4 regions of the Sphingobacterium sp. UBA3549 genome follow, and region 4 is predicted to be linked to each of the others. Evidence: riboswitches for the same ligand, from Rfam matches in the RefSeq annotation. Region 4 holds a riboswitch; each other region holds the start of a gene.
What was found. A riboswitch is a leader RNA that binds a small molecule or an ion and turns the genes downstream of it on or off. The one in region 4 is predicted to bind S-adenosylmethionine.
Positions count from the first base shown of each region.

Region 1 (6,278 bases), on a different contig from region 4:
CTACCTTTTTTATATCCATATTATCCGATTCATCCAGGGAGAACATACTGGCGATGCTTTGCGCAATGTATCTATCAGCATTTTGCCGAGTTTGGCGATCTATCTGTTGGGTGCACCAGCAAACGCAGCCATCGGTATTGGGGTGGGATCATTATTGACTACATTAACCGATCCTCCAGGTAATCGGAAAGATAAATTTTCTTCCGCTCTTGTTTGTATTCCCACTTTCTTTATTGCTTCGCTTCTTACAGCCTTTCTTTTTCCTTATCATTGGCCGCTGGTTATTTTATTGAGTTCCGCAGGCTTTATCTGCACTTTTTACGGGGTTTTAGGCCCCCGTTATGCCGCAATTGGGAACATGACATTGATTCTGATGAGCTTTGTCATCGGCATGGCCCCTCAACATCCGCTTTCAGTGAGCTTACAAATTACTGCAGGCGCCAGCATCTATTATTTCTTTAGTCTATTGCAGGCTTACATACAACCCTATCGCTCTTTAAAACACGCCATGGCCAATGGGTTTCACGGTTTATCTCAATTTCTATTGATACGTTCTGAATCTTACGATCCGGATATTCCGCTGGACTTGACTTACAGCCGCGTCGGAAAAATTTATGGTCAGATCAGTGAACAACAGGAGCAAATCAGATCCCTCTTATTCAGGGAAGAAAAAATCATAAGCCAACGCTGGCACAAAAGCAACTATTGGCTTAGTCAGGTCTATGGATTAATTGATTTACACGAATTAATTATTGCATTGGATCATGACTATGATGCCATTCGAAAAAATTTGCTGGATACCGGTAGCCTTCCCATAATTCGTCGTAGCATAACATTACTGGCCTTGGAAATCGATAGTTTTTCGCAGCCTAATAAAAGGTTTCGCTATGCAGAGCAGCGCTACGATAACCACAGTAAAATCAATGCGCTGTTGTTGGATCTAAAGGAGATTCAAGAACAACAGACTGCCCCAGCAGATGGTATTCTCGCTTCCATCATCCGTAATATTGAAGCTATTATTGAAGTTCTCAAACGGATTCAAGTTGCTTTTTATCAAAATCAAGAAATCAAAAACAAAATTGACACCAATGAGTATCAGCAATTTATCAATCGTCCTTTGCGTAATTTAAGTGATATCAAGAGCAGACTCAATCTCCATAATCCAATTTTCCGTTTTGCACTCCGGATGGCCGTTCTCTTCGGAACAGGCGCATTGATCGGCATTTCTTTCTTGGATTTTAAATATACTTATTGGATCTTACTCACTATTGCCATCGTTGCGAGACCTGCATTTTCAATGACCAAAACACGCAATATAGAACGCATACTAGGTACACTTTCGGGAATTGCCGTCGGAATACTCTGTTTGGTCTCCATTGACTTTCTGCCCGTTCTTCTTCAAATTGCCGCTATTGGATTATTTGGATTCTTCCTATTCAACCGATCAAATTATATGGTCAGTGTGATCTTTATTACGCTAGGCATAGTCATCGCATTAAACTTATTTGAAGGAAATATTAATATCATTTTAGGCAGTAGAATAATTTTTACTTTAGTTGGTGCGCTGCTGGCAATAGCGGGCTATTTTTTGATACCCGTACGCCAAAGCACGAGCATGGTCCACTTGGCAAAAGAGGTCGCATTATATAACCACCATTATTTTCAAATTATCAACAAACGCCTATCTGATGATCTGCAAAGTTCGTTCGACATTCGACTGGCTCGGAAAAAAGCACAGACTGCCATGGCTCTCTTTTCCGATGCGATCAATCAAATGAAGAAGGAACCTGAACACAAGTGGGTAGACTGGTCCCATATCCATCATTTTCAAGCACTCTCCTATCGCATCAATTCGCATTTGGTTGGTCTCTCCATATCGTTAGGTAGAAAAGCGAATCACGACATACAACAGGGTATACACTGCAGAATTGATGCTTTAAAACCCCTTTTAACCTACTTAGATCAGCTGGCAGAAAATATCAACTTAAGAAAACCATAAAGGCAAGCTATGTATTTATGTATCAATATTGAATAACAAATATGCGATTACAGCTCCCGAAGTAACGCTCTTTTAAGTAAAAAAAACGTATTTCTTTTGCTTTAATAAAAAAGAAGTTTATATTTGTGTCGTCTTCGAAAGAAGATTTCTAATCAACACCTTCCTTAATCAGTAGGTCTTGATTTATAAAGAAGTGGCGAGAGACTGGCTCAATGACCCACTGGCAACCTTCAATTTGCTTGAAAAGGTGCCAATTCCTGTCCAAAATAATATCGTTTTGGAGCATATAAATGATATAAGACAATGCTTATTAAATTACTGAAATCCATTAAAAATTCAGGTTCAATACAACTGAACCTTGCGAACAGCAAAAGTGTACTACATCGTAAAAAAGTATCGATGCGAATGCGTATGCATACACACTTCCCTGCTTGTTAAAAATCATTTCCTTTTTCTTGGATAACGATTTGACAGACCTTCCAAGTAGGTGTGTATGCTTCTCTTTTACCTTTACAAATTCTTTTTTGAAACCTTAAAATCTGATCTATTATGTCTTCTAACAAAAATTTGAAATTCGAAACACTACAGGTTCATGCTGGCCAAGTCGCTGATCCTACCACAGGATCCAGAGCAGTTCCTATATATCAAACAACATCTTTTGTCTTTGAAAATGCAGAACATGGGGCCAATCTATTCGCATTAAAACAGTTTGGAAACATTTATACCCGGATCATGAATCCAACTACGGATGTATTTGAACAACGGATTGCAGCTTTAGAAGGTGGTGTTTCCGCAGTCGCAGTTGCATCTGGTCAGGCAGCGCAGTTTATTGCATTAAATAATATTCTTGAAAGCGGTGACAATTTCGTTGCAGGGTCCAACTTATATGGAGGTACATTCAATCAATTCAAAGTTGCATTTAAACGGCTAGGTATTGAAGCTCGTTTTGCCACCGATGCTGAAGCTGATAAAATAGAAGCGCTCATTGACGATAAAACTAAGGCAATCTATGTCGAGACAATAGGGAACCCAAGCTTCAATATTCCTGATTTTGAAAAAATTGCCGCTGTAGCCAAAAAATACGATTTGCCATTAATTGTTGACAACACATTTGGAGCTGGGGGTTATTTATTTAAACCTTTAGAGTATGGCGCAAATGTGGTCGTTGAATCGGCAACGAAATGGATTGGTGGGCATGGAACAAGCATTGGCGGCGTCATCGTTGATGGAGGTAACTATAACTGGGGAAATGGGAAGTACCCACAATTTTCTGAACCATCTGAGGGCTATCACGGATTGGTCTTTTCAGATATTTTTGGTGAAAATGGCCCATTTGGCAATATACAATTTGCAATTCGCGCACGTGTAGAGGGATTGAGAGATTTTGGACCAGCACTCTCTCCTTTCAATTCATTCTTGTTGTTACAAGGCCTTGAAACATTGTCTTTACGTGTACAACGGCATGTCGACAACACGTTGGAAATCGCTAGATGGCTTGAGGCCCACCCTCAGGTAGAAAAGGTAAATTATCCAGGATTAAAAAGCTCTCCAAGTTTCGCTAATGCGCAAAAATATCTTAAAAATGGGTACGGCGCAGTGCTTTCTTTCCAGCTAAAGGGCGATGCAGCACAGAAAGCCAATGACTTTATCGACAGTTTAGAATTAATCAGTCATTTAGCTAACGTAGGCGATACTAAATCGCTGATTATTCATCCAGCCGCAACGACCCACCAACAATTGAGTGACGAAGATCAAGCGCATGCGGGTGTGTTCAAAGGACTATTGCGCCTGTCAGTGGGAATAGAACATATTGATGACATCAAAGCAGATTTACAGCAAGCTTTTGATAAAATCAACTAATTAGACTTTAGTCGGCTATAAAATTTAAATGTAAAATGAGTAAGCATATTTATCTGCACCCGAAGCCTTTTGTATTTGAAAATGGACGAGAGCTTACTGATTTACAAATCAGTTATGAGACGTTTGGCAAACTTAATCCAGATCGCAGCAATGTGATCTGGGTATGTCATGCCCTAACGGCCAATGCGAACGTCTTGGATTGGTGGCCGGGCCTTTTTGGAACCGATGACTTATTTGACCCGAGCGACTATTATATCATCTGCGCCAACGTCATTGGGTCGGCCTATAGCAGTAGCAACCCATTGTCTATTAACCCATCCACTGGGCACCCCTATTATCTATCATTTCCGGAGTTTACGGTAAAAGATTTGGCCTGTGCACACCAATTTCTTGCTGACCATCTGGAAATCAAGCGTATTAACGTTCTGATCGGGGGCTCATTAGGGGGGCAGCAGGCATTGGAATGGGCGGCGTCCAACACAATCGCAATCGATCATTTAATCGTCGTTGGCACAAATGCTGTTCATTCACCATGGGGTATTGCATTCAATGAGAGCCAACGCCTTGCCATTACAACCGACCGCACCTTTTATGCCAACCATCCTGATGGCGGTGCTAAGGGACTAAAGGTGGCACGTTCAATGGCATTGCTGTCGTACCGTAATTATACAACCTATAGTAATACGCAGAGCGAAAATGATAATAATAAGCTAGGCGACTACAAAGCGTCATCTTATCAAAACTATCAGGGGGAAAAATTAGTAAACCGCTACAATGCTTACAGCTATTATTTCCTGACTAAAGCAATGGATAGCCACAATTTGGGGCGCGGTAGATTGTCTATTGAATCTGCATTAGCAAGCATTAGCTGTCCAACATTGGTATTAAGTGTCAATACAGATTTATTGTTTCCTCCACAAGAGCAACAATTCATAGCACAGCATATTCCCAATGCTCGTTACGAAGAGATTGAATCAACCTATGGTCATGACGGCTTTTTAATCGAAACAACAAAACTAACGGAAACTATTAGCCACTTTCTGAGAGCGGAGAAAGCATGTGTTCCTGAATTAGTATAAGAGATTGAACAATATAATAAGAGAATATAAGAAGAGATATGAGCAATAAATTAACAATAGGGATGTTTGGATTTGGTGTTGTAGGCCAAGGTCTTTATGATATTATCAAAACCAAAAATCTTAATCTGGAAATCAAGAAGTTCGTCATTAAAAACGGTAATAAAAAACGCTCGCTACCAGCGGAGCTGTTTTCTACTGACGCGGAGGCAATTTTAGGTGATCCAGAAATTAATACTGTTGTCGAACTGATTGATGATGCCGAAGCAGCTTACCAACTAACTGTTCGCGCACTGAAATCGGGAAAAAATGTGGTTTCAGCCAATAAAAAAATGATTGCGAGCCATTTGGAGGAACTGGTCGATATCCAGCATGAATATGGCACAAGCTTATTGTATGAAGGTGCTGTTTGCGGAAGTATTCCCATTATCCGGAATTTAGAAGAGTATTATGATAATGAACTACTCCACTCTGTTAGTGGCATTTTTAATGGATCTTCCAACTATATTCTATCTAAAGTTTTCAATGAAAACCAGCACTATGCAGATGCTTTGAAGAAAGCACAGGAACTCGGATTTGCAGAAACAGATCCAACCTTGGATGTAGGTGGATTTGACCCCAAATTTAAAGTATGTATTGTTGCTTCACACGCGTATGGGATCTATGTCAAACCAGACGATGTCTTTAATATTGGTATAGACAAACTCGGGCAACAAGATATTCGTTTTGCAAAAGAGAAAAATTTCAAGATCAAATTGATACCGACTGCAAAAGAGATTGACGGCGACAAGGTTGTACTTTATGTATTACCACGTCTGATAGGTAAAGACAGCATGCTCTATAATGTGGAAAATGAAAACAACGGTGTATTGGTTAAAGCGGCATTTGCAGACGAACAGTTTTTCTACGGTAAAGGGGCGGGTGGTCATCCAACTGGTTCTGCAGTATTGTCAGATATTGCAGCCCTTCGTTATGGATACCGTTATGAATATAAAAAACACTTAGAATCCAGCACATTAAGTTATAGCCAAGATTATTTAATCAAAGTCTATTTGAGATATGCTGACGATGCACTGATTGAAAAGTTAAACTTCAGTGAAATCACAGAACGATATTACGCATCAGATTTCAAATATGTAATCGGTCATATTAATCTTCAACAAATTGCAGCTCATAAGGCAGATTTGGATCAAGATGGGAATTTTATTGCCGAAATCGCGTAGGCAATCAACAAACCAACCTACCTGAAAATAGCCCCGAATGGGGCTATTTTTTTATTGTTTAAATTTAGTTACCTTTCAACTTGAGCTCTAAAATCCCACCTTCCATCAGACGTTCAAAAG
Region 1 is NZ_DFOE01000035.1:120,459-126,736, reverse strand. It holds gene B2W36_RS18120 (FUSC family protein) at 1-1,999, shown strand, start outside; SAM riboswitch class I at 2,180-2,292, shown strand; gene B2W36_RS18115 (O-acetylhomoserine aminocarboxypropyltransferase/cysteine synthase family protein) at 2,549-3,859, shown strand; gene B2W36_RS18110 (homoserine O-acetyltransferase family protein) at 3,895-4,938, shown strand; gene B2W36_RS18105 (homoserine dehydrogenase) at 4,977-6,158, shown strand; gene B2W36_RS18100 (GH92 family glycosyl hydrolase) at 6,223-6,278, opposite strand, start outside.
Region 1: linked by a shared signal. The riboswitch ahead of B2W36_RS18115 (O-acetylhomoserine aminocarboxypropyltransferase/cysteine synthase family protein) and the one ahead of metF (methylenetetrahydrofolate reductase [NAD(P)H]) in region 4 are both predicted to bind S-adenosylmethionine.

Region 2 (6,278 bases), on a different contig from region 4:
AAGATGGTAAAGCGGTGAAAATTCCAATTGGAAAAGACGATTTCGTCATTGTTACCACCGGATCAATGACCGAAGACACCTTTTATGGAGATAACAAAAACGCACCGATTATCGGTATCGACAACAGCAGCAGCGGTCAGAGTGCAGGCTGGAAGCTCTGGAAAAACCTTGCTGCCAAATCGACCATATTTGGTAGACCCGAAAAGTTCTGTAGTAAAATCGAAAAATCAGCATGGGAGTCTGCAACGCTGACTTGTAAGCCTTCGGCTTTAGTCGAAAAACTAAAAGAATATTCCGTCAACGACCCTTATTCCGGCAAAACAGTTACTGGCGGTATCATCACCATTACCGATTCCGATTGGCTGATGAGTTTCACCTGTAATAGACAGCCACACTTCCCTGGCCAACCGGATGATGTTCTTGTCTTGTGGGTATATGCCTTATTTATGGATAAAGAAGGAAATTACATTAAAAAGCCAATGCCCCAATGTACGGGAGATGAAATTCTAGCCGAGTTATGTTACCATCTGGGAATTATTGAGCAACTGGACGATGTTATCACAAATACCATTGTGCGTACGGCGTTTATGCCCTACATTACGTCTATGTTTATGCCTAGAGCAAAGGGTGACCGTCCAAGAGTTGTCCCTGAAGGCTGCAAAAATCTTGGCTTGGTCGGTCAGTTTGTCGAAACTAATAACGATGTGGTTTTTACCATGGAAAGCTCAGTACGTACAGCACGGATTGCCGTATATGAACTTTTAAACTTAAATAAACAGGTTCCAGATATCAATCCCCTTCAATACGACATCCGTCATCTCTTAAAAGCGGCCAAAACGTTAAATGACGACAAACCGTTTATAGGAGAAGGTTTACTGCGTAAACTATTGAAAGGCACTTATTTTGAACATATCCTACCGCTTGGTTCCGCGGACGAGGAAGAGCAGGAATCCTTTCTCACAGAACAGATCAGCAAATTCAAAGATTGGTTAAAAGGAATTAAAGGATAAGGATCACAGCATGCGCCATGGTTTCGCGGCGTATGTTTTTACGAATTGAAAAAAAATAATAACATCATGGACTTTAAAAATATTACGATAGCAGGCAGCGGAGTTTTAGGTTATCAAATTGCTTTCCAAGCTGCTTTTCATGGCTACGATGTCACCGTTTATGATATCAACGATGAGGTACTTGACAAAGCGAAAGCTAAATTTGATCTTATGGCGAAGGCCTTCGCACATGATCTTCATGCCAGTCAAGAACAATTGGCTTCAACCTTCGACAGACTCAGTTACGATTCAAACCTCACTTCGGCAGTAGCGAACGCAGATTTTCTGATCGAAGCAATTCCCGAAAATCCGGCGATTAAAATTAGTTTCTATAACGAGCTGGCAAAGGTCGCTCCTGCAAAAACCATCTTTGCGACAAACTCCTCAACGCTGCTACCAAGTCAGTTTGCTGAGGAGACCGGCCGCCCCAAACAGTTCTTGGCCTTACACTTTGCCAATGAGATCTGGAAGCACAATACAGCAGAAATTATGGGCCATCCAGGCACAGACAAAACAGTATTTGAGCAGGTGGTCAACTTTTCAAAATCCATTGGGATGGTTGCACTGCCACTGCATAAGGAGCAGCCTGGCTATATTGTAAACTCCTTACTTGTTCCGCTACTATCGGCAGCAACGGATCTTTTGGTCAACGAAGTAGCCGATGCCCAAACAATCGACAAGACTTGGATGGTTGCCACGGGAGCGCCAACGGGCCCCTTTGGCATACTCGATATCGTTGGCATCACAACTGCCTATAATATCAACAAAATGAGTGCCGAGGCAGCCAATGATCCCATAAAGATCAAAACTGTAGCCTATCTTAAAGAACATTTCATAGACAAGAACAAATTAGGCGTCGCTACCGGGGAAGGGTTCTATACCTATCCCAATCCAGCCTATCAATCGCCAGACTTTTTGAAGTAATGGACTGGCTTTCGAAAGAACGCGATTTCAATAAACAGCTCGTGCGCGATCTTACAAGATAACGGATAAATAAAGACTTGTTATAATCTACATAGAACGGCCTTTCAGATCATGATTCTGAAAGGCCGTTCTCAAAGATCTGCTTAACGTATTATCCATATAAGGAATCTTCAATTGCATTCCACAGTTGAATTCTTTTTTGCAGCGCAACTTTACTAATCTCCTTCATTTCCGTCCATTTAACCTCATCGTCCTTCGCAAGATCTGTTATCATCTGCATCGCCAATGGACCGTGTTCGTCGCCATCTAAATCAATATGGCGTTGAAAATAATAAATAAAACTGTCTAAATTGGCTGTAGGGAAATTCGCTTTAATTTCTTCTAAAATAGAGGTAAACATTCCGGGAATGAGGTCTTCACGTCCAAAGGTAAATGCCGCCGCAATTTTATGCACTTCACCCTCAGCTATTACTTCGAATGTAAAATTCAGAAAATCTTTGATTCGCCTGTCCAATGTTGTCAATGCTATAGCATCGAATATATTATCCGATTTTTTGGCATTGGCAATAAATTTATTGATCAAATGGAGGTCGGCTCCCATAGCAGACATTGCGTCGAGATACATCTCAAAATGGCTTAATCGACGTCCATCGATATATTCATCCGACTCCTCTGCCAATACAATTTCATTAATCAAATAGCGCGTTGAAGGATGTTCACTGGCGAACCATGGAAGTGTGGTACAGGTTAATTTGATCTGTAAAGCTTTTAATAAAGACATAAAATCCCATACAGCATACACATGCCCTTCGGTAAAAGAACGTAAATTTTTGATCGTTTTGATTTTACGGTATAAAGGGTGTTGCAATAATACTTCGCGTTCGGTAGCAATGTATTCGTTAATTTCCGCAATTCTATTCATGCCGCAAAAGTATTGTGTTCTCTCTGCTTTTTAAAGTATTTTCGATGAGATTACAGTAACATGATAAATTTCCCAATCAGTTAACCGCTTTATACCCAAATTAAAGTCAAAGCGACCAGCTTGTTTTGCTGCTGTTTTCGATTATCAGCGTTTAATAGCAGTAAAGACAAAAAAAGTTTTGTTATAAAAAATAATCTACTATCTTTGTAGAGTATTCAGAATTGCATGATGCAATACCAACCGAGTGAAGGCACCGCGGTGGTAAATTAATACGGGTTTCGACCAAAATAAACGTTACACAACGGTTATTTTCCCAAAGTAATCTGGATACAGTTTATGGTTTAATCCTTTAAATTTTTAAATTGTATGGCTACAACAACAAATCTTTACCAACACTTACTGGAAAAATTCAGTTATTATTCAACAGATGAACTGATCCAGCTCAACAACGACACCATTTTAGGACAAGGCTGGGGATCATCGAAAGCTACCTTCAGAACAGCTTTGATCAGTACATTCTCCAAAAGGGGGCTTGATCTTTCTAATATTATTTCCAAGGAAGACGGCTTTACGTCGGTGAAGCAGGTGCCTGTCCGTCTGGAACAAAATGTTTTGATTCCTTTACAGTAAAGCCCTATAAACAAAAAAAGAGTAGGCCTAGCCTACTCTTTTGTCAATGAGTGGTGATATCTTAATGTATGATTGAGCGAATGGGCTGTTTGCCGAGCGTCGTCTTTGTAGGACGAGAGATCGTCGCAATTTTGAATTTCTGCCACATCCACTTTCTTTCTTACTTTGCTGATGACCTGATTTAATTCCGATTTCCAGTTACCCGGATCGCCAAAATCGTCCATCCAATTTTTGTTGATAAACTTTTTGTAGTTCAAAAGCAAAATATACAATTCCTCACCACTACCGGCGCGATTGATTGACGTGCGCCAGTTCTCTAATTTTTCTTTAAAACTCATAACCAGCAATATATAAAAAAAATACTACTCGACCAAATATTCCCGATTTTTACCTTGCGTATTGACAAAGATCTGACAGTACAATCGCTTTTGCGTCGGAGTCGACAATTTCATAAAAACTGTTATCTTTATCACCGCAGCCTGAGCGCTTAAACGGTTGGAATTTAGTTGAAGACATAAGCATGCGAAATAATGACCTTCTATTTTCAATCGCATCAGTTCCAAGAAATAAATAATTAATTGATGACTAAACTTTATTGTGATTATTGGGTCTCATTAACAAGAGTAACATATGATCATTTGCTTTCAAATTTAACCCGATGCCCTATATGATGTCAAAAGTCCCATTTAAAACCATGCTCGTTCTTCTTTTGTTGACTACTGCCACACAGGCTATTTGTGCTAAAGTAGCGCATGCCAATTTTGCTACTTTTTTCTTTCAGGAACATCGGGGTGATGGTTACAGCAAAATCGGATCACGTATCTATTATCGTGGTAAAGAAATTGTCAATGCCAATGCCGGTTCTTTTCAGTTTTTAGGTGATGGTTATGCAAAAGACACCTGGAAAGTCTATTTTCGGGGGGCAGCTGTAGCCGATGCAAGTCCTTCTACTTTTCAGTCACTGGGTGACGGTTACGCTAGTGATGCCTGGAAGATCTATTTTTATGGCAGATCCTTATCGAATGTGACAGCGTCTTCCTTCAAGACGCTGGGAAATGGTTACAGCAAAGACGCATGGAAAGTCTACTATTTGGGCAAAGAAATTGCAGGAGCCAACTCCTCCAGCTTTGAAAACCTCGGTCGGGGTTATGCAAAAGATAATTGGTCAAGCTATTATCGGGGCGAAAAGAACGAGAGATTTGCTGGTCCTACCACACAGCCTCTTGGCGGTCAATATTCCAAGGACAATTGGTCTGTTTTCTATAAAAATCAGAAAGTGGAAGGGGCTTCTGCTTCAACGTTTGAATATTTGGGTGATGGCTATGCCAAAGACGCCTGGGCAGTTTACTATCAAGGAATAAAAGTTAACGGCGCTTCGGCATCTACCTTTACAGCACTTAGAGGAGGGTATGCGAAAGACTCCTGGACGGTTTTCTATCGCGGCCAGGAGCTGAAGGGGGCGAGTGCTTCCACCTTTGAATATTTGGATAACGGCTATGCCGGGGATGCATGGAGCAAGTTTTATAAAGGGAAAAAATTGGATTGATCTACTCGATAATAATGTTGATCCCGACCATTTTAGCTTTGTATTTAATTTTTTCAATAAGACCGTAGTAGCCCCAGTTGCGCAACAGAAATTTATCGCCTTTGGCAATTTCCTCCTTATTGGATTGGTTGACCAACAAGGGGGTACCTGCCTGTGCTTTCACACAAAGTTCAATTAACCGGCGGCTATAGAGATGGAGCTTGGTGTCTACATAATTTTTCTCCTTTTCGTTGAAGTGCTCCAAGCTTTTCATTTTCCGCTTACGACCACGCCCACCTTTATCAAATGCTGCAGCTTTTTGCAAGCGATGCCGTGCTGCTTGGATGGCCATACGTCGGTAAGTAAACTCTTCTTTATTACCGATCTGAAAGGACTCCTTTCCGATGGTTGAAAAATGGGTAGAAATTGCTGATTTTGTTCCAAATAATGATGTCTTCAATAAATTAGATGAGTTACTCGCTACACCTCATATCGTGCCGGGGTTAAATGGACCTATTAAAGCAAGGATCCAGTCGATCAATAATGCTTATAGCTCCGTCGTCAATATGGATGATTTCTCGATACGCGTTGACCAATTACCTGTTTTAAACGGAACAAGGATGACGCCATCTGCATTTTTAGAATATATAAGATTAAATTTAAATCAGTTTGTAAATAACAATCTTTCAATATTTGAACCATATAATTATTATACTGTGAATGACACTTATTTATGGAATTCTTCAAATCCCACAGGTGCAATTATAGGTATAGATATTCCGGGGCCAGATAACGGATCTGTAATTGTATCGGACAGCTCACCTACAGAATGGACCTTTACTACCATCAATGACCCCAAATATCATGATCATCCAGTCAGCGGAAATAGAAAATTTGGATATGAAGTGAATTCAGATGGTTCTCACACTTTTTATACGAGGGGAGTAGATCGAATTACAAATTGGGATGCTACGTTCTTACAGTCGCTTGCCAATGTGCCGTTTAGCCAAGCTGATGCATTATGGGAATCCTTTCAAGGTAAAGTTACATCATTTGTTAATCAAAGGGGAGGAAGTGCAACTATCAAGGCTTCACAAAAGCATCGACCTGATTGGAGTTTGGTAAAAAAAGTATTGAATGGGGAGGCTCCTCTAAGCACACTATCGACTGATTGTGATTAGTCTGTTTTTCAATTAAATATAATTTACTTTAATTTGCCATATGAAGT
Region 2 is NZ_DFOE01000038.1:6,607-12,884, reverse strand. It holds gene B2W36_RS21205 (oleate hydratase) at 1-1,010, shown strand, start outside; gene B2W36_RS21200 (3-hydroxyacyl-CoA dehydrogenase) at 1,077-1,973, shown strand; gene B2W36_RS21195 (DUF3050 domain-containing protein) at 2,125-2,895, opposite strand; SAM-I-IV-variant riboswitch at 3,102-3,195, shown strand; gene B2W36_RS21190 (5-oxoprolinase) at 3,262-3,525, shown strand; gene B2W36_RS21185 (hypothetical protein) at 3,558-3,863, opposite strand; gene B2W36_RS21180 (DKNYY domain-containing protein) at 4,193-5,071, shown strand; gene B2W36_RS21175 (hypothetical protein) at 5,073-5,402, opposite strand; gene B2W36_RS21170 (hypothetical protein) at 5,455-6,231, shown strand; gene B2W36_RS21165 (hypothetical protein) at 6,272-6,278, shown strand, end outside.
Region 2: linked by a shared signal. The riboswitch ahead of B2W36_RS21190 (5-oxoprolinase) and the one ahead of metF (methylenetetrahydrofolate reductase [NAD(P)H]) in region 4 are both predicted to bind S-adenosylmethionine.

Region 3 (6,278 bases), on a different contig from region 4:
GGCTTTATCAATATAGTTTAAGAATTATTCTGCTCTTAAGATTTTGGCAGCTTCTACCATAGACTCTAAAGCTGCTTTGGTCTCTGGCCAAGCACGGGTCTTCAATCCGCAGTCAGGATTAACCCAAAGTTGTTCTGCCGGCACTACTGCTTTTGCTTTACGCAATAGATCTACCATCTCGTCTTTGCTGGGTACACGTGGAGAGTGAATATCATAAACACCTGGACCAATATCATTTGGATATTTAAAGTCTCCAGCGAAAGCATTCAATAATTTCATTTGAGAACGTGAAGTCTCGATCGTGATAACGTCAGCGTCCATTGCAGCGATATCTTCGATTACATTATTGAATTCTGAATAACACATGTGTGTGTGGATTTGTGTATCGTCTTCTACATTTGAAGAAGAAACACGGAAAGCACGTACTGCCCAGTTCAAGTAATCTTTTTGATCAGCTTTACGTAAAGGTAATCCTTCCCGGATAGCTGGTTCATCAATTTGGATGATTTTGATACCTGCTTTTTCCAAGGCTTGTACTTCATCCAAGATGGCCAATGCAATTTGGTAAGTCGTTGTTGAACGCGGTTGATCGTTACGAACAAAAGACCATTGTAAGATTGTTACAGGACCTGTTAACATACCTTTCACCGGACGGTTTGTCAATGATTGTGCGTAAGATGACCAACGTACAGTCATATCTTCTGGACGGTAGACATCACCATAGATAATTGGAGGTTTAACACAGCGAGAACCGTAAGACTGAACCCAGCCGTTTTGTGTGAAAGCGTATCCGGCTAATTGTTCACCGAAGTATTCCACCATGTCATTACGCTCGAATTCCCCATGTACCAAAACATCGATGTCCAATTGCTCTTGAAGGCGGATGGTGTTTTCAGTTTCTTCTGCGATTGCTTTATCGTATTCCGCTTGTGTAATAGCACCTTTTTTCAAATCTGCTCTCCATTTACGAACATCTTTTGTTTGTGGAAAAGAACCTATCGTTGTGGTAGGGAATGCCGGCAAGTTAAATTTCGCTTGTTGCGCTGCTTTACGGTCTGCAAATGCTGAAGTACGTTTTGCATCGTCATCAGTGATATTGCTTGTACGTGTTTTAACTTCAGGTTTGTGAATTAATGGAGAAGTGCGACGGCTTTCAGCAGCAGCTTTGTTCGCTTCAAAACGTTTCGCTGTTTCCGCATCAACTTCGCCTTCTGCCAGTACAGCTAAGTCTTTTACTTCAGCTAATTTTTGTTTGGCAAAGGCTAACCAATTTTTTACTTCAGCAGGTAATGATTGTTCATTATGCTCATTATCTAGGTCAAAAGGAACATGCAATAAAGATGAAGAAGGAGCCACCCAAACGCGGTCTTTTCCTAATGCATCAACTGCTTGCTTGATTTTAACCAATGACTTTTCGTAATCGTTTTTCCAGATGTTACGGCCTTCAACAATACCTAAAGATAATGTCAATGAAGCGGGAACTTTAGCTAAAACGGTATCCAGTTGGTTTTCACCACGGACAAGATCCAAATGTAAAGCATGAATAGGCAAATTAACCGCGATATCTTCGTTATCTTTTAACGCTTCGAAATAAGTGGTAGCGATTAATTTGATGTTTTTTGCTGCAGCAGCTAATTTTTCAAAAGTAGGCTGATATAGCGCTTTTACTTTAGCATCTAAATCCAATGCTAAGAAAGGTTCGTCAATCTGAACATATTGCGCACCAGCTTCAGCTAGTTTAGACAATATTTGCTCATATACAGGGACAAGTTTATCCAATAAATCGATCCTGTCGAAGCCAGCTTCTTTTTCTTTACCGATCAATAGGTAAGTGATCGGACCAAGTAAAACTGGTTTAGTATCAATGCCCAATGATTTTGCCTCGTTGTATTCATTTAAGAATTTTTCAGAAGTCAATTTGAATTCTTGATCTTTTGTGAATTCTGGTACCATGTAGTGGTAGTTTGTGTCCAACCACTTGGTCATTTCCATTGCAGTTACGTCAATTCCTTCTTGTTGGAAACCGCGGGCCATTGCAAAATATAGATCTAAGCTGTAATTGTTGTCTACTTTATTCAATAAAGAATGGTAACGAGCAGGAATTGCACCAACAGTGAGGGTTAAATCCAATACTTGATCGTAAAAAGAGAAATCATTGGAAGGAATCAAATCTATTCCAGCATCTTTTTGTGTTTTCCAATTGCCTTCACGAATTTTTTTTGCTGTGTCCAATAATTCCTCAACAGAAGATTTTTTAGCCCAATAGGCCTCATTGGCTTTTTTCAATTCGCGGAACGCGCCCACACGAGGGTAACCTAAATTGTTAGTCAATAACATAATGAATGTTTTTAATATTTCTTTTTCAACTATATTTCTTGCTAGAGAGAGAAGGACACACTAGAATTCGGTGACTTCGGCTTATCATTCCCTTATCAAATAGGGTAGAATTTAGCACCTTGTCAAGGGACAGGTTGCTAAGGCTTCATCGGGTCTATTCCCTCTGCCTTTCTCTATAAGCGACGCTAAGTTAGCACATTTCTTTTTGAAATGCAAATTTTTTATAAAAGTGCGTCTATTTTTTATATTCTACTAAGAATGAAATTGTTTTGTTCTTTTATTTTCATCCATGAATTTGTGTATGTCATGCACCAATACGCTGTGCAGCATAAAAAAGGGGAATGACTGTATTTCTCATTCCCCCTTTTTTTTAGCTTACCAAAAGTTTGTAACCTTTTCCGTGCACGTTGACAATCTCCACTTTACTATCCTCTTTCAGGTATTTTCGAAGTTTACTGAGAAAGACATCCATACTTCTACCAGTAAAATAGTTGTCATCATGCCATATTTTTAATAAAGCCTCCTCTCTTGTCAATACATCATTTTTCTTTAGGCAGAGCAGGCGTAATAGTTCAGCTTCTTTAGTCGATAGTTTCTGCATCTGCCCTTTATAGGAAATCTGCTGACTTGTGTAATCAAAGAAATAATCGCCAATTTCAAATTTGTCTGCAACTACCTCTTCTTCTTTATCCCGAACACTGCGTTTTAGCAGGGCATTGATGCGAAGTAACAATTCCTCAACCCGAAACGGCTTGGTGATATAATCATCTCCTCCAAGTTCAAAAGCTTCAGTTTTATCTTCCATCATACCTTTCGCTGTGGCAAAGATTATTGGAACAGTATTGTTTGTTTTTCTGATTTCACGTCCAACAGAGAAGCCGTCTTTCTTAGGCATCATGACATCGAAGATGCAGAGGTCATAGTTATTTTTCTTGAATTGGGATATTGCTTCATCACCATCTGTACATAGTGTGACGTCAAATTTTCCCTTTAATTCGAGATAGTCTTTTAAAAGATCCCCCAAATTAGGATCGTCTTCTGCTAATAATATCTTTTGCATAATGAATACTTTAATTTTAACGAATTCCCTTGATGCTGATAAATCAGCTTCCTCTACCTTTGAAATTCTTTTACAGAGGAAATATACAAAAAAGGAACCTTTTATTTTTTTGTAGGCAAAATTACTTCAAAGGTCGTGCCCTTATCTTTTTCGCTTTTAACCGTAATTTTTCCGTTCAGTCTCCTCAGAATATCTTGTACATAACTTAGACCAAGACCAAATCCTTTTACATTGTGGACATTGCCTGTCGGTATCCGGTAAAATTGGTCAAAAATCTTTTGAAGGTGATCTCGGCTCATACCGATACCGTTGTCAGCTATAGTGACCACAATACTATCCCCGACGTTTTTTGATTGTATACTCACATGTAGATCACCTTTATTGTATTTAATTGCATTATCCAATAGGTTATAAAATACGTTTGAGAAATGCAGTTCGTCGCCAACGACGACATCTTTCGTGGCTGCCAGATCAATAGTGAATTTTCCGCCAATATTTTGCATTCTCAGTTGCATACTGTCCGTAACAGCAGAAACAAGATCGTTAATATGAACATCTACCTGATCTAGTTTTAAGGTTTCTTTTTCTAATCGTGCTAAATCAAGTACACGTTCGATGTGATTTCCTAATCTAACGTTCTCGTCGTAGATGATATTGGCTAATTTTTGAACGCGTTTATGGTCGGCATTGATATCGGGATCCTTAAGCGATTCACTAGCAATCATGATAGTCGCAACTGGCGTCTTAAACTCATGTGTCATATTATTGATAAAATCTGTTTTCATCTCCGAAACTTTCTTTTGTCTAAAGATGATAATCAGCGTGTATGCAAAACATCCCACCAATAAAAAAAGTAGCGCAAGCATAGGCAAAAGGAGATAGCCCATATTATCTGCGATGATCGCCTTTTTGTTTGGGAAATAAATCGTTAATTTTCCCGGTGCAGCACCAATGTCGCCTTTAAAGAGAGCAGTGGAGTACCGTGTTGTATTTGAAGGATTTTTTAAAGCCGCTTCGTCAAGGATATTATTGAGTAAAATATTGTTTGTGCTCCATATTTCGATATTAAATGGCGCTTTAATGTCGCGTTGAGCCAATTCCTCTTTGATAAGCTCTTGAACGATGATAATATTCAGTCGATCTTTCAATGGGCGTTTAGCTAATTCCATTCCAATAGCCACATCTTCAATATAGTCAGCCTTTTTACCGCCCAACATGGCAACAGAATCATAAACGTTAAACCCCGACCAAGAGTTCTTTTTATTAAGCACATCCAGTCTTTTTTCTAAATCAGCGATCGTTTTTGTAAGTTTTGCATTCTCTCTTGGAGGTAAGGTGGCTACCCTGAATTTGGTTTGCTGATCAACCAAGCCATCGAGCAAAGGAATAACAAAGCGCGTACTATCATCTTTTCCGCTCACCTGATCATCTACCTTCGATGCGTTTAGCATGATGAAGGCTTGTACTAGATTGTCATCGGTAAGCTCATTTGAAACAGAAAATTTGATGTATTTTTGGTACTCCGGTCTCTTGATGTATGTTTCATAAAATGAATTTTTAATTTCGATGACATTCGGATATAACGCACGTAATTGATCTTCTTGCTCTTTGAAGTTGGAGAAAATAGTATGCTGCTTGTTTTTTAACTCTTCAATTCTATATTGGATTTCGAGTTGCTCGGCTAAAAGGCGTTGTTTTGCCTGCTCTTGTTTGGATTTTTCAAGATTTCGTTCCTGTTGAACTTTAGCAAAGTCAACAACTTCCCTCCGTTCCAACTTTCCCGCAACAGCTGTTATCGCAGCATTGACGGATTCATCAAACAATTGGGATTTTTGACGATAAGAATCTCTTAAAAAATAGAATTGCATAGCCAAAACACCGATAAGGGCCAATGACATCAGTCCAATGATTAATACAATGCTATTTTTCTTCATTTGAATAGAGGGTTAAATAAATATAATTTTTACTGTATCACAAAGTTTATAGCGTATCGTTTGTTTCCATTTGTATATTTATCCTGAGGCCTACTTCTGATAGCCCCATGATTGACAGCTCATTTTCTAAATTGTTACAAATATAAAGATGCTAATGTGTTTTGAAGCTGTTTTAACAATGTTTAACAGCGATCTATTTAAAAATAGATGTGGTTGTTTGTAAATTAGTGTGGGTAATAGCTTATATGAAGAATTTTACCGTATTATAGATATATAATCTAATTAAGCTAATGTAAGCTATTTTTATTTCAATTTAGGATAACCAAGAGTCAATAAGCATGGATAAAGCATATGCTGATCCCACATGAGCTTTGGGACTCTAAAAAAAAGGATATAGAGATGAAAAATTACGTATTATCATTGGTATTGGCTTCTATCGGCCCCGTTGCTCTGGGGCAAGAAGCTAAGGTGAAACCGCAGGTTCCTCTACTGGAGGAAAAGAAATCGAAAATGCCTATTCTAAAATTAGACTCCTCAGATGAGAAGTATCACATGCCCGTTAAAAAGTTAAGGCGTATGGATAGTCTAGCTCCGATGCCCGGGACGGAAAAGATGCCTAAAGCAGATGGACAAGCTGCTGATCTTCCGCTCAAACGAATAAGCGATTCACTGAAGATGGAGGGCTTTAAATTAAAGATAGATTCCTTATATAAAAACAGACAAAAAAAATAGCGTTCCAAATAGAACGCTATTTTTTTGTCTATATGTTTACCTTCTACAACTGGGAAACACGTATTGTATTTGTTTTACCTTTTTCGATCAACGGAGTTGAAGCGGTATTAATAATGATTGCTCCGGGCTGAACGTAGTTATTTTTTACAATAAATTTGTTAACATCATGGATAGATCCGTCGGTGCTTTCGAACTTGTCATAAATAAAAGTTTTT
Region 3 is NZ_DFOE01000017.1:188,639-194,916, forward strand. It holds gene metE (5-methyltetrahydropteroyltriglutamate--homocysteine S-methyltransferase) at 25-2,337, opposite strand; SAM riboswitch class I at 2,416-2,519, opposite strand; gene B2W36_RS09545 (response regulator transcription factor) at 2,708-3,397, opposite strand; gene B2W36_RS09550 (sensor histidine kinase) at 3,499-5,331, opposite strand; gene B2W36_RS09555 (hypothetical protein) at 5,731-6,063, shown strand; gene pyk (pyruvate kinase) at 6,107-6,278, opposite strand, start outside.
Region 3: linked by a shared signal. The riboswitch ahead of metE (5-methyltetrahydropteroyltriglutamate--homocysteine S-methyltransferase) and the one ahead of metF (methylenetetrahydrofolate reductase [NAD(P)H]) in region 4 are both predicted to bind S-adenosylmethionine.

Region 4 (6,278 bases):
CACCGGAATTCAACTGAACTTTATAATCGGGATCATCTGACGTCACAAATTGTAATAACTGACCTGCATCAACAGCTTTGTCGAGTTGCCTATCCACAAAGGGGATATAATCACGGACACCTTTTTTTGTCTTTTCTGCCGGAATTGTCACGGGGAGGCCTGCTGCTCGATAAGTCGGCTGCCTGGCCTGTTGCATATACCAATCACCGGTAAGATAACTTAAGACGACCACCCGTACATCGGGACGCACACCTTCTACTTCTTGTAAGTACCACACCGGAAATGTATCATGATCGCCATACGTAAATAGGATTGCATTTGGAGCACAGGCCTCAAGATAATTACGCGCCAAGTCCCTTGCCATCGATTTCTCCGATCGATCATGATCGTCCCAGTTTTGATGAACCAAAATAATGGGGCCGCCCAGCAACGCAAAAGATAAACCAGTCGCCAAAGCATAACGTGTTCGTACAAAACGTTTGAAAAAACGAACCAATGCGATCAGCCCCAATCCAATCCAGATTGCAAAGGCGTAGAAAGAGCCCACATAAGCATAATCCCGCTCCCGAGGTTGCATGGGCGTTTGATTTAGGTAAACAACAATCGCTATTCCGGTAAATACAAACAGCAGGGTTACGACCAAAGTATAAGGCTTGTTGTTTCGATACAACCATACCGCACCAGCTATTCCCAAAAGCAGCGGCAGAAAGAAATAGGTATTTCGGCTCGGATCATGTGCCTGCGATTGCGGTAGTTTATCTTGCGCACCTAGTCGCCAGTTATCGAATGCTTTGACCCCCGACAGCCAGTTGCCATCGCTATAGGTCCCATACCCTTGTCGATCATTCTGTCTACCGACAAAATTCCATAAGAAATAGCGCGTATACATATCGCCAAGCTGAAAATTGAAAAAGAATTTAAAATTGTCGGAGAATTGTGGTTGCTCTCCCTCTTTCAAATTGAGGTAACTTCTATAATAGGCTTGATGGTTTCCATCTTGGCTGTAGATACGCGGGAAAAAGGTTTCCTTATCAAATTGATATTTGTCTATCTGTGTAAAGGGTACATACGCCGATTGATCTTTCCGATAGCCTGTCTTACTCTTTACACCAACCACTTGCGAATCATAATACGGGCCTTTGAGCAATGGCTCCCGGACATATTGTTCCCGGCTCAAATATCCCAAAAAAGAAAATACATTATCCGGCGCATTATTATTCAAGGATGGATTTGCTTTTCCCCGGATCATGACCATGGTGTAGGAACTGTATCCAAATAAAACAAAACAAAAAACTAACAAAGCGGTGTTGAGCGTGTATTTGCGCTTTGTATACGAATAATACAAACCGCAAACTATCAATCCTACCAGCAATGAGCACGAGAAGAAAATTCCGGAACCAAATCCCATTCCAAGTGAGTTTACAAATACAAGGTCAACTTTAGCAGCCAGGCCAACCAACCATTGAATAATACCCCACAAAACGGCTCCCAGGATCAGTACACCTACTACAAACGCTTTTAAGGTACCTTTCGCACTCACCTGAGTTGCTTTTCTGAAATAGACCACCATCGCTATCGCTGGGATAGCCAAAAGATTCAATAAATGGACTCCAATAGAAAGCCCCATAACAAAACCGATAAATACCAGCCAACGATCACTACCTTCTTCATCAGCACGAGCTTCCCATTTTAATATCCCCCAAAACACAACTGCTGTACACAAGGACGACATCGCATAAACTTCGGATTCTACGGCCGAATACCAAAATGAATCGCTGAAACTAAATGCCATTGCACCAACAATTCCTGCGCCGAAGATCTGCAAGCAGTTGGATAAAGGTGCGTATTTGTCTTCGCGGAGTATCTTCTTGGCAATTGCTGTTATCGTCCAAAATAAAAATGTAACCGTAAGCCCGCTGCAAATTGCCGATCCGATATTCATCCAATAGGCGATTTTACCTGCATTACCCAAAGCCAAGTTTGAAAATACATTCTGAATCAGAAGAAACAATGGTGCCCCAGGTTGGTGTGCTACTTCCAGCTTGTAAGCACAGGCAATGAATTCACCACAATCCCACCAGCTTACCGTCTTTTCCACGGTAGCAATGTATACACATGTGGCAATGAGTCCGCAAGCAAAACCCAGTAGAGAATTTATTCTGTTGTACGTCATAAGGTCAATTGGTCTTCTATTAAAATCCTTTTTAGGACTTTAAGTTAAAAAGTTATCCTGATTCCAATATGTTAATTAACACTATTTAACACAAGTACCTGACAATAAACACACTGACACTTGCACGCACGCAAATGACTCCGTTACCAACACGACGACTCGGCTATAAGGTCAATTATAGGATATCTTAACAATGAAAAAGGGAGCTTATCAGCTCCCTTTCGCGGGTATTTTTATGAGTTAGGCTAGTTTTTCTACAATTTTCTTTGTTGGACCCGGATTACTCATCGTATAGAAATGTAAAACCGGAGCACCAAACTTGATCAGCTCCTGACATTGTTGTACTAACCACTCTTCTCCGACTTGTCTGACGTCGGCATTCGTTTTACATTCCGAAACAGCATCGCTCAGTTCTTCTGGAATATCGAGATGAAATATTCGTGGTAAGGTCACGAGCTGCTTTTTAGTTGTCAGTGGCTTTAATCCTGGAATAATAGGCACATGTATTCCATTATCTCTACATTTAGTAACAAATTCCTTATATTTTTCGACATTAAAGAACATTTGAGTTACAATAAATTCCGCCCCCATATCGACTTTTTGTTTCAGATATTTAAAGTCAGTATTAAAATTTGGCGATTCAAAGTGTTTTTCGGGGTAACCTGCTACACCGATGCAAAAATCAGTCTTTTCCGATGTGACAATATCCTCATGCAGATACTTTCCTTTATTCATATCAGCAACCTGTTCCAATAGGTCTGTTGCAAAAGCATGTCCACCATCCGTCGGAATAAAATCAGCATCGCCCTTACGTGCATCTCCGCGCAATACTAAGACATTATCTATACCCAGGAAGTTCAAATCGATCAGTGCATTTTCGGTTTCCTCCTTAGTAAAACCACCACATATCAAATGGGGCACAGCATCAACTTTATATTTATTCATGATTGCTGCACATATCGCCACTGTCCCAGGACGTTTGCGATAGGAAACGCGTTCCAGTAATCCACTTGCATGCTCTTTATAGATATAATCTTCCCGGTGGTAAGTTACGTCGATAAAAGGAGGTTTAAACTCCATCAGTTCATCCATGGTTTTAAAAATACTTTGGATGCCCTGCCCTTTCGCCGGTGGCAATAGCTCAAAAGAAAATAATGTTTTTCCTTTGGCATTCTGGATATGATCGATAATCTTCATTAAAAAACTGTTTTTTAGTTTGGTTGGCTTATATCGAAACGCACACGTCGAGGAATCGTTTATCTTCATGTAACTTATCTTTCCCACATGGAGTAGGGTAGAATTTAGCACCTTGAACAATACAGGTTGCTAAGGCTTCAACGGGTCTATTCCCTCGGCCTTTCTCTATAAGCGTTGCTAATATCGTTTTAAAAAATCAAAAGACAAAAATATTTTTTCGAAAAGACTAAAATGGCACCGAAAATAGGGCAATAAGACCTTTGGGCTCTGCTTACACGCAACAAAAGAAATGTATGCACCACCAAAAAATGTTAAAAAAACAGGCGAAAGTAAGGATCGAGAATCATTGGCTAAAGATGCGCTGCCAGGGAATTCCGTAGATTTTTGAGATAAAATGTGATTAATAAAAGTCCTGTTACGTGGTATTCCTCTTTCGATGCATATTTAAAGCCATCAAATAAATAGCGATAGGCGATCAATGCATCTTGTTCATTGTAAAACAACTCTTTCCAAGATTCCGGCACATCTGTCCACGCCTTGAGCACAATACCGTTCTCAGCATAAATAATTGGCGATTCAACACCATCCATTCGATAATCGTGATGTGTACCAGAACTTGATATATGTTGAAAGTAAGCGATGGAATAATCAACAAAATTCAATGCCCTCGCCTTGACCTCCTTTTCACTTTCTGCTCTTACGGGAGCATTCCGCCACAAATTCACTTGACTGTCAAATTTGCTTGGTGTCTCGCGTATAGGGGTTTTATCTAAGGCAAAGTTGAGATAAAGTCTTTCGGTAGTAGGTACACGCGCTGAGTTAAACTGTGAAAAATCACCTCTTAGCTGAATAAAATCTTTTTTTACCTTAACAATATCCAATGCGATGCTACCTTTTTTCTCGTCGGTCAACTCTAATCTGTCACCATTGAATCTATACTTTCCGAAGAGTAATATATCGTCGAGCGCCAAGACAAAGCGGTCTTTATTATGGAGTGAGAGAAAGGACCGATATAAAGTAGGATCATTCCCATAGGTATTTGCCTCCACATTCTGGGGAGATTCTCTCTTAAGTTTATGATATTGCTCATTCGAATAGCCCAATATCATCTGATAATTACCTTCAGGAAACTCCTTTTTCTTTCCAAAGAAAGCACAAGAAGACAGTGAAAATAGGAATAGCAGGAGTAATAACGATTTCAAAATCAATTAATAATTATGGCAAAATAATATATGCCAATATAATAAATTACTGCGATAGTCTATGAAAGGCTATTCATTTATATAAGCCTAAGGATATACTTATTCTTTATACAGATCCACTAAGCCTTCTGGCAATTCAACTTCAATAATCTCCTCTTCGCCATCAATACCTAAGATCAAATCGTCCGAAAGTGGGAACATCAGCTCCTTGCCATCCATATCTACGGTAGCAACAAATTGTTGTGGAAACTCCTGAACATCTGTTATTCTCCCCAGTTCACCATGGTTTTCATCAATTACTAAAAAACCGATTAAATCCGTATATCTAAAATCATCTGGATCACGCTCCGGCATTTTATCATTGGAAAGATATAGCTTTTTACGTACAAGTATTTGAGCCTTATCAATATGATCCACATCCTCGAATGTCACATAAGCGGTACTGTTCTTTTGAAATTTGATGGCGTCAACAAAATAAGGAACAAGCTTTTTGTTCACTTCCACGAAGACGACATCCATATCCAAACTCTCGTATTCTTCGAATTCAAAAAATAGCTGTACTTCTCCTTTAAGCCCTCTTGTTTTGCTGATATAACCGATGTAAAAGCTTTGATCAATAGTCATATTTTCGTATTTAGCAATTAGATGTAAGACATGATAATGGCAAACTATAGCCTATAGGCTGTTTCAAAAAAAGCCGGCTCAAGGTTGAGTCGGCTTTCTCGAATACTTTATGAAAGAATTAACCTTCAGTTTCTTCTGATGCAGGAGCTTCAGTCTCTTCAGCAGGAGTTTCTTCCGCTACAGGAGCATTTTTAGCAGCTACAGCAGCAGCTTTTTCTTCTTTTTTCTTAGCTTCAGCAGCTAAAGCAGCATTTCTAGCATCAGCTTTAGTTTGTGCTAAACCATCTTTTTTACCAGAGATTCTTGCATCATTAGCTTCAGTCCAGGCTGCAAATTTAGCTTCAGCAGCAGCTTCATCAAAAGCACCTTTTTTCACACCACCTTGCAAGTGTTTTTTGTAAAGAACACCTTTGTAAGAAAGGATAGCGCGAGCTGTGTCAGTCGGTTGAGCACCTTTGTTCATCCAGTCCAAAGCTTTTTCAAAATCCAAAACGATCGTTGCTGGATTAGTGTTTGGGTTGTAAGAACCAATACGTTCAATGAATTTACCGTCACGTGGAGCGCGAGAATCCGCTACGACTACGTGGTAAAAAGGACGTCCTTTTTTACCGTGTCTTTGCAATCTGATTTTAGTTGCCATTTTTTAATTTATTTTATGTATTCAACATATCCCCCGAGCTTCATACTAGAGGGGATGCAAAGATAGTTATTTTTTTCTATTCATAAACATAATTTTATAAACTTCGCTGAAAATGACATCCTTAACACCTTGAACACCCCTTTTAGAACATATCTCATTGCACCAGCTCTGCCGTCAACACCTAAAGTAATGTGTACAGCTGTTGGCTTCGCCCGAAGGCAACACCTACTCATATTACGACACCAGTATATATCATAAAACAATAATTTGGTTAATAAATTAGAATCAAATTAAGGCTGTTTTCTCAATTAAAATAATCTTCCTCATTTTTGCCAATTCACTTTTTACTTTCTACCTTCATTCTATGAAATCCGTTGCGCCATTAAAAATATTAAAAGCTTCAGCCGGTTCGGGGAAAACCTTTAGCTTGACTTTACATTAT
Region 4 is NZ_DFOE01000037.1:316,592-322,869, reverse strand. It holds gene B2W36_RS20170 (DUF2723 domain-containing protein) at 1-2,173, opposite strand, end outside; gene metF (methylenetetrahydrofolate reductase [NAD(P)H]) at 2,414-3,370, opposite strand; SAM riboswitch class I at 3,442-3,544, opposite strand; gene B2W36_RS20160 (hypothetical protein) at 3,721-4,572, opposite strand; gene rimM (ribosome maturation factor RimM) at 4,672-5,196, opposite strand; gene B2W36_RS20150 (30S ribosomal protein S16) at 5,315-5,836, opposite strand; gene B2W36_RS20145 (UvrD-helicase domain-containing protein) at 6,201-6,278, shown strand, end outside.